Aeoliella mucimassa: one gene and its partner. The protein of the gene in region 1 interacts with the protein of each later gene in a pairwise test. Links are inferred from orthologs where the notes say so. Each region holds a gene or a part of one and is shown on either strand. Other genes may lie near its edges.

Evidence for each region. The genes of interacting proteins can lie anywhere in the genome.
Region 2: the proteins of Pan181_RS00795 (region 1) and Pan181_RS09920 interact in binary tests that used the Escherichia coli proteins (3 or more experiments, as listed by UniProt). The link is inferred for Aeoliella mucimassa from one-to-one orthologs.

The regions. Positions count from the first base shown.
Region 1 is NZ_CP036278.1:191,310-195,778, forward strand. What follows is about bases 683-3,682. They hold Pan181_RS00795 (cytochrome c oxidase subunit I), read right to left. Parts: upstream 3,050-3,682; coding sequence 1,316-3,049; downstream 683-1,315. Other genes in these bases: Pan181_RS00790 (cytochrome c oxidase subunit 3), read right to left, coding at 683-1,257; coxB (cytochrome c oxidase subunit II), read right to left, coding at 3,049-3,682. Outside these bases: Pan181_RS00785 (cytochrome C oxidase subunit IV family protein), read right to left, coding at 1-159; more of Pan181_RS00790, read right to left, coding at 214-682; more of coxB, read right to left, coding at 3,683-4,203; Pan181_RS00805 (SCO family protein), read right to left, coding at 4,262-4,469. UniProt on the Escherichia coli protein: Cytochrome bo(3) ubiquinol oxidase is the terminal enzyme in the aerobic respiratory chain of E.coli that predominates when cells are grown at high aeration.
Region 2 is NZ_CP036278.1:2,456,273-2,459,854, forward strand. What follows is about bases 1-2,847. They hold Pan181_RS09920 (pyridoxal phosphate-dependent aminotransferase), read left to right. Parts: upstream 1-792; coding sequence 793-1,902; downstream 1,903-2,847. Other genes in these bases: Pan181_RS09915 (DMT family transporter), read left to right, coding at 1-728; Pan181_RS09925 (cupin domain-containing protein), read left to right, coding at 1,940-2,443. Also shown: Pan181_RS09930 (DUF1559 domain-containing protein), read left to right, coding at 3,555-3,582. UniProt on the Escherichia coli protein: Shows aminotransferase activity with methionine and histidine as substrates, and to a lesser extent also with phenylalanine.

The sequences.
Region 1 (4,469 bases):
CGTGGCGATCAGCAGCGTGAGCCCCACTTCGTACTGGCCGAAGTCGACCATCGTTTGCGTGGCCTGGAACACCGTGAGGATGGTCAACGCGACCAGCGCCAGGAAGGTGCCTAGCAGGACAGGAAGCGGAGTAATGTAGTGGTGATGATTATCAGACATGGTTTTATCGGCTAGCGGTCTGCAAGCGGGTGGAAAGGCGAAGCAGAACGCTCCTTATTGAATCAAGTACAACAGGGGGAACAGGTAAATCCAAATCAGGTCGACCAAGTGCCAGTACAAACCGGTGTATTCTACCGGGCCGTAGTACTCGGAGTCGAAATGCCCGCGTCCTGCGCGGCTAATGATCCAAACAAACACGCCGATGCCCGCCAGGATGTGGATGGCGTGCACGCCGGTCATGGCGTAGTAGATGCTGAAGAAGACGCCGGGGAACTTGGAGCCTTCACCGCCGTATGCCAGTGGGTCGCCAGCAGGGGCCTCGGCATCGGCCGGGGCGGCTGCTTCATCCGTAGCAGGGGCTTCCGCGGTCGTTTCGGTGTGAGCGACTTCTCCTTCGGCCGCGTGTTCTTCGGCGTGCTCCTCGCCTTCGGCATGCTCACCAGCAGTAGCGTGATGCGATGCTTGTTCTTCGTGCAGCGTGTAGGCGTTACCAGCCAGGCAGCCGACGCCGGCGCCGAACAGGGTGGCCCCCAGGGCAAACAACGCCCATTTGCCACCAGCGGCCTTGATCACCATGCTCACCACGACGAACGCAACCGCGATGCCGAGCAGCCAGAGGCCGATCGACTGCAGCGTTGCATGCGTTTCGGTAAGGTCGGGATGCGAACCATCGACGTAGGAAAAATTGCCCCGCCAGAACAATCCTTCTTTGAACTTCAGCCCATACTCTACCGACTTCACGCCCATGAACGCACCAGCGCAGAACAGCGTGAAGATCAAGTTGGTGAGCAAGCCCTTCCTATCGTTCATTTGGGCGCAACGCACCGCCCAGGCGACCGACAAGCTACTTGCCAGCAGCACCAGGGTGTTCGCGGCCCCCAGGTAGGGATTCAGGAACTGAGCGGCTTTCTCGAACACCTCAGGGTGGTTCGAGCGGTACACAGCGTACGCGCAGAACATGGCACTGAAGAACAGAACTTCGGTAGCCAGGAACAACCACATACCGAGCTTGCCGGCCTGGAACTGCTGCTCACTGGTTTCGAAGTGGTGTGCCTGAAACCGATGATGAGAATGGTCGTCAGCGTGGGCGGTGGACATGTGCGAGTAAACGTTGAGTGATCAAAAACGGATAGGAGAGACGAACTTACGACAGGCCTTAGGCAACTGGTTCGTGTTGCGGATCGGGCGTGGGAACCGCGACCGGTTTCGGTCGGTAGCCCCCTTCGTTGGCATCGTATTCCAGGTAATCGTAGACGTAAGGATCGTCGACCGTGGGAGTTTCGTCGAAATTGTGATGAATCGGCGGCGACGCACAAGTCCACTCGAGCGTTGCACCGCCCCAGGGGTTCTTGGGAGCCTTGCGACCCCAGATCAACGCGGCAATCAGCACGCCAGCGGCCAGGAACAAACCGGCTCCCAGCACCATGGCACCGCCGGTCGAAACCCGGTGCAGGTGAGTAAAGCTGCCGAGCAGTTCGTCGCTCACTGCAAAGCCTTCGCGTCCTTCGTACGAAGCATACCGGCGAGGCATACCGAGCGAGCCAAGGATGAACTGCGGGAAGAACGTCAGGTTAAAACCAACGAACACGAGCAGTGCCGAGATGCGGCCCCAGGTTTCGTCGTACATGCGGCCGAACATCTTGGGCCACCAGTGGAACAGAGCACCCACGAACGCGATTAGCGAACCGCCGGCCATCACGTAATGGAAGTGAGCGACCACAAAGTAGGTGTCGTGCAGCGTAACGTCGGTCGCGACCGAACCAAGGTGCAAACCGGTCAGACCACCAATGGTGAACAAGAACAGGAACGCCAGCATGTAGCACATGCCGGTGGTCAGGTAGATGTTGCCCTTGTACATCGTTGCCAGCCAGTTGAACACCTTGATGCCCGAAGGAATGGCCACGCTAAAGGTCAAACCACTGAAGATTACCGTGGTGAGCGTCGATTGGCTGGAGACAAACATATGGTGTCCCCACACCAGGAAGCCGAGGAACGCAATCGCGATGCTCGACAGGGCGATGAACTTGTAGCCGAAGATGTGCTTGCGGCAATAAACCGGCAGCAATTCGCTGACCACGCCCATGCCGGGGAGAATCATGATGTACACGGCTGGGTGCGAGTAGAACCAGAAGAAGTGCTGGAACAACACGGGGTCGCCGCCGTACTTGGGATCGAAGATGCCGATGTGCAGTGCGGCTTCAGCAGCGAGCAGCAGCACGGTGATGCCGAGCACTGGGGTCGCCAGCAGCTGAATGATACCGGTAGCGTACAACGACCACAGGAACAGCGGCATCTTGAACCAGGTCATCCCTGGGGGACGCATCGTGTTGATCGTGACCACGAAGTTCAGGCCGGTGAAGATCGAGCTAAAACCGAGGATGAACACACCCATCGTGGCGCACAACACTGGGGCTTGGCTGGTTTCGGAGCTATATGGGGTATAGAACGTCCACCCGGTATCCAGGCCGGAGAACAACAGCGAAGCCAGGAAGAAGAACGCGCCGATTACCCACAGGTAGAAACTCGCGAGGTTCATCCGGGGGAAGGCGACGTCTTTCGCACCGAGCATGATCGGCAGGAAGAAGTTGCCCAGCGAAGCGGGAATGCTCGGCACGATGAACAAGAACACCATGATCGCCCCGTGCAGGGTGAACAACTGGTTGTACATGTCCTCGGTGAACCAACCACCAGCAGGAGTCCACAGATGGATGCGAATCGCCAGGGCGAACAGACCACTGAGCATCAGGCTCAGGCAGATGCCCACCAGGTACATCACACCAATCCGCTTGTGATCAAGCGTAAACACCCACGAGGCAATCGACTTACCAGCAGTCAGATAGTTCTCTGACGAGTGGTCATGGTCGGCATGTTGAGCGGTTGCGGTAGCCATTATTGTTGGTCTCCTGCTTCGGGAGCATCGGTCTCTGGTTTATCTGTTTCCGGACTATCCGTCTCGGCTGTATCGGTCGAGGCATCCTGTTCGCCATTCTCGGCGGCTTCGGCAGCCGCTTCGGCTTCTTCACGCGATGGGCCGTCGTACTTGCCAGCCAATTCCTTCATGTATGCGGTAATCGCATTTACTTCTTCATTGGAGACCAGCGAAGGAGGATAGGCCGACATCTTTACGCTCTCGTAGCCAGCACGAATTTTGGCCTGAGGCTTGCGAATCGACTCCATCACGTAGTTGTCCATCGCAGGAATATCGCTGGGGTCGATCGAGTCGCCGCCGACAAACGTCTTTGGCTTGGCAGGATCGTACACGTCCTTCCACGAGGGACCACCGCCGGCGATCGAGCTTCCGTCGTCCGTATGACAGGCCTTGCAGCCCTTCTTTGCCCAGAGTTCCTTCCCCCAGTCGGGAGGATAGGCAGGCGGTGTGCTGAGTTTGTTGAGTTGTTCCTGGAAGGCCGCATCGTCCTGGTGCACCACGACGATGCTGTTCATGTTCGAGTGGTCACGGCCGCAGTATTCGGCGCAGAACAGGTCGTAGCTACCTGGCTCGGTGGCTTCGAACCATTGGTAGGTGTAACGTCCAGGCACGCAGTCCATCTTCGCGCGGAACGCGGGGATGTACAGGCTGTGGATCACATCGCGAGATTCCTGCTTCAGTCGAATCGGCCGATTAGGTGGTACGTGCAGCACATCGGAGCTCGCTCCGTTGGGATACACGAAGTTGAAGTTCCACTTCGAGGCGACCACCCGGATTTCATAGGCATCCGCCGGAGGGGTTCGCATGTCCATGAACAGGGTGAAGCTCATGAAGAAGATAAGCGCGAGCAGCAATACGGGAATGACCGACCAGATGATTTCCAACGCATTGTTGTGCGAGGGCGAGGGCTGCTCGGTGTGGCCTGGCCGCGCGCGGTATTTCACCACGAATGTCACCATCAATGTGACGACCAGCACGAAGAAGAAAATGCTGATCCAGGTGACCACGTCGTACACGAAGTCGACGTGCTGGCCAGTGGTGGTTGGGGAATTCCCCATCCACACTCCGGCGAGTGGCAGGGCCGGCAAAGTTGTAAACGTGTCGCTTGCGAACATTTCTAACACCTTATGAACCACCAAAACACGGGGCGACTATCGCGGATCACTGCGCGGGCTACGCGGTAATCGTTTCCTGCGTGTCGGTGGAATCTGTGGAATCACTCTCTGTGGATTTTGTGGACCGACGGCGATGAAGCCAGTAGGGAGCCAGCGCCAGGCCGAGCACCAACACCGTGGCCGCAGCGCCGAGTTTCATGATGCCAACCGCTTGCGGGGCGTACTTGCCTTTGGTGTGGTCGTACACGAAGCAGGTCAGCAGGATT
Region 2 (3,582 bases), 2.3 Mb from region 1 along the record:
ATCGTAAGACGCTGCTGCGGATAACCATTGTCGCGATCACTGCGAACGCCTACCCGTTCGTGATTCAGCCGTGGATCCTCAGTCAGGAAGCGGATCACAGCTTTCTGGCGATCTTCGTGCCGCTCACGCCGTTGATGACGATCATGGCCGCGGTGCCGATGCTCGGCGTGCGTCCCACTGGCAAGCAAACCATCGGTGTGGCCGTCGGTCTGGTGCTGCTGGTGTGGATCGCCTTGGCCGATGCCGAAACGCACCACTTTCCCCAATGGCTGATGCCGATCGCAGTGACGGTTCCGCTGTCGTACGCAATTGGCAACACGCTGGTCCGCCAGCAACTGCAGCAGGTGCCCGCACTGGTGATTTCCTCCATTCAGCTCGCGGTCGGCGGAACGTTGCTGCTTCCGCTGGCGATTTGGGAATGCCTGACGATGCCAACCAAAGGTACGCCTGCCGATCTGGAGCACGCCGTGTTCGCGTTGTCGATTCTCGGCCCGCTCGGCACCGGTGCTTGCATCGGCTTGTTGGTTCACCTGATTCTCGAGCGCGGGCCGCTGTTCGCCGGCATGACCACCTACGTGATTCCGCTGGTCGCCCTGGGGTGGGGCTACCGCGATGGCGAAGCGATCAGCACCCTGCAGCTTGTCGCCATGGGAGGCATCCTCTGCATGGTGGCCCTGGTTCAGTCGAGCCAGGCGAACTACGTGTCGGCCGCGAGAACTAGTCGTTAACCATCCAGAAGTAGTACACTGGACTTTTGGCTCTCCCTTTCCTCCTTTCCCTTGTTGTCTTGTCATGCATCCCTGGATCGCCCAACGCACGCAGTACGTCGACAGTTCCGGCATTCGCAAAGTGTTCGACCTGGCGGCCAAGCTGGCCAATCCCATCAACCTGTCGATCGGCCAGCCGGACTTCGCCGTGCCCGATGCAGTGAAGCAGGCAGCCATCCAAGCAATCAACGACGACCAGAACGGGTACAGCCTGACCCAAGGCATCCCCGCCCTCCGCGAGCGGTTGCAGGCCGATGTCGACAAGCAATACGGGCACGACAATCGTCGGGTGCTCGTGACCAGCGGTACTTCCGGCGCGCTGGTGCTCGCGCTGATGGCCATGGTCGATCCCGACGACGAAGTCATTTGTTTTGATCCTTACTTTGTGATGTACCCAGCCCTCACCGGCATGGTGGGTGGCAAGGTGGTAAAGGTCGATACCTATCCCGACTTCCATGTCGATCTGGCCAAAGTCGAAGCGGCTATCACGCCTCGTACGAAGCTCATCCTGTTCAACAGCCCGGCGAATCCGACCGGCGTGCTCGCGACCGAGGACGAAGTCCGCGGGCTGGCCGAACTAGCGGCCAAGCACAACATTGCTATCGTGTCCGACGAGATCTATCGCCGGTTCTGTTACTCCGACGAGCTGGTGAGTCCAGCGTCGTTTAACGATCAGGCGATCGTGGTCGATGGGTTCAGCAAAACGTACGGCGTCACCGGATGGCGGCTCGGCTTTGTGCATGGGCCGGCTGAGATCATCGACAAGATGACGATGCTGCAGCAGTACACCTACGTATGTGCTCCGCACCCGTTGCAATGGTCGATGCTGGCCGCGCTCGATGTCGACATGCAGCCGTACGTCGATTCGTATCGCCATCGCCGCGACTTGCTGCTCGACGGACTTCGCTCGGCAGGCTACGAGGTCTCGCAACCCGACGGGGCATTCTACGTATTCCCCAAGGCACCTTGGGGAACCGGCAGCGAGTTCGTCGCCGAGGCCATCGCCCGCGAGCTGCTCATCATCCCGGGCAACATCTTCAGCGCACGCGACACTCACTTCCGCATTTCGTACGCAGCGAGTGAAGAGACCGTAAAGCGCGGCATCGATGTGCTGACCGACCTGGCCAAGCGTTAGTCGTTTATTCTCTCACGAGCACCTCCTTCAAGGTTTCATGTCTGTTACGCGTCAACAATGGATCGATTCGCTCGCCCTCCAACCTCACCCCGAGGGTGGCTGGTATCGCGAGATGTACCGCGCGGACGAATCGGTTCCACAGACCTCGCTCCCCTCTCGGTTTACTGGCGATCGTTCGTTCAGCACCGCGATTTACTACTTGCTCGGCCCTGGCGACTTCTCGGCACTGCACCGCATTCACCAAGACGAGCTGTGGCACTTTTACGATGGCTCGCCGCTGGCGATCGAGGTGATCCACCCCGACGGCCGCGCCGAGCAACTGCGACTCGGTCGCGATGTGACCGCCGGCGAGGCTCCGCTGGCGATCGTGCCAGCCGGTAGCTGGTTCGGCGCCCAGGTACTCGACCCCACCGGCTTCGCGCTCGCTGGCTGCACGGTAGCCCCCGGGTTCGACTTCGCCGACTTCGAGATGCCGACCCGCGACGAGTTGCTGGCCCTCTTTCCGCAGCACCAAGCCCTCATCACCCGGCTAACACGCTAGGCGAGCTGGCGGGCGGTTCGGTTTTGCGAATTGGCTGGCACCAATGTTCGCGTCGTCGGTCGGCTCTGAGTCCGTTGTGTTATGCCCCCAAAAGCCCGAAATCGATTCGTGGGGGCTTTATTCTCGTTTCACGGCGGCCACGAAGGTTCGTTTGATCCTTTAAATTCAGGCGTTTTTTCATAGAGGCCGAAACCACCCGACTGGCGTTTCGCCCCACTGCCCCAAAAAGTGGGGGCAAAACACGACGGCACGCCCCACCCCATTCTTCGCTGCTCTACCTTCTGCTTCATCCGTTTGCCCCCCATGAGTTCTCCTCTTCGTATTGCACCTAACGGCCTGCACTAACTATACACTTGTATCCCACCTGTTATAGCAGAAGTGGTGGCCATTTCGAAGCGAAAAGTGCACAAATCACAAGAAGAACCCTGTCCCGCTGAAGGAGAGGACTTTGCAGCCAACACCAGTAGGCTTGGCTGAACGGAAAGTCGACCGATGGCATAAACAATCAGGCCGAACCACATGCACAGGCATGGACAACAACAGCTTGGCCGAGCTTATGATCAAAGAGCTGGGTAGGCGCGCAGCGTGAGCGCAGAGTGCCCGACGGGAGTGCACGCAGTTTACCGAACCCGCCAGGGGCCGTCAAATTTTTGACTTGGTTTTGGAATCGAATTCCGTTCCTCGCATTCGTTTCGTCAAAAATATGTTTGGACCCGCCGGTCAAATCGGCTAATATCTCGTCGGAGGAAGAGTAGCTTCCATAGCAAGCTTCGTTTTCACGTTACTCCAAGCAGTGCAACACCTTAAGAAGGAATACGAGAGAGTGATTTCAAAAGACTTTGCCAGTATTAACGAAAAAACTGGCAAAACCTCTGTAAGACTTCGCCCTCAGCGGTAAACCTTCTATTAAGCCCTTCATGTCTACTCATGAGGGCCCCTTTTCAGGCGGTCGTCTCAGGCGACAAGACAACAATCACCTTTCGGCAACCTCACTTTTTTTCGGGGGGGGTGAGATAGGTGACGTTCACACGGTATCGGCGGGCCGATCAGCGATGCTGGTCGTAGATATGTGTTGTGATTGATGCATCGCACTCGTTATGGAGAAGATAAGATGGTGCGCACTCGCTCGGGTTTTACCC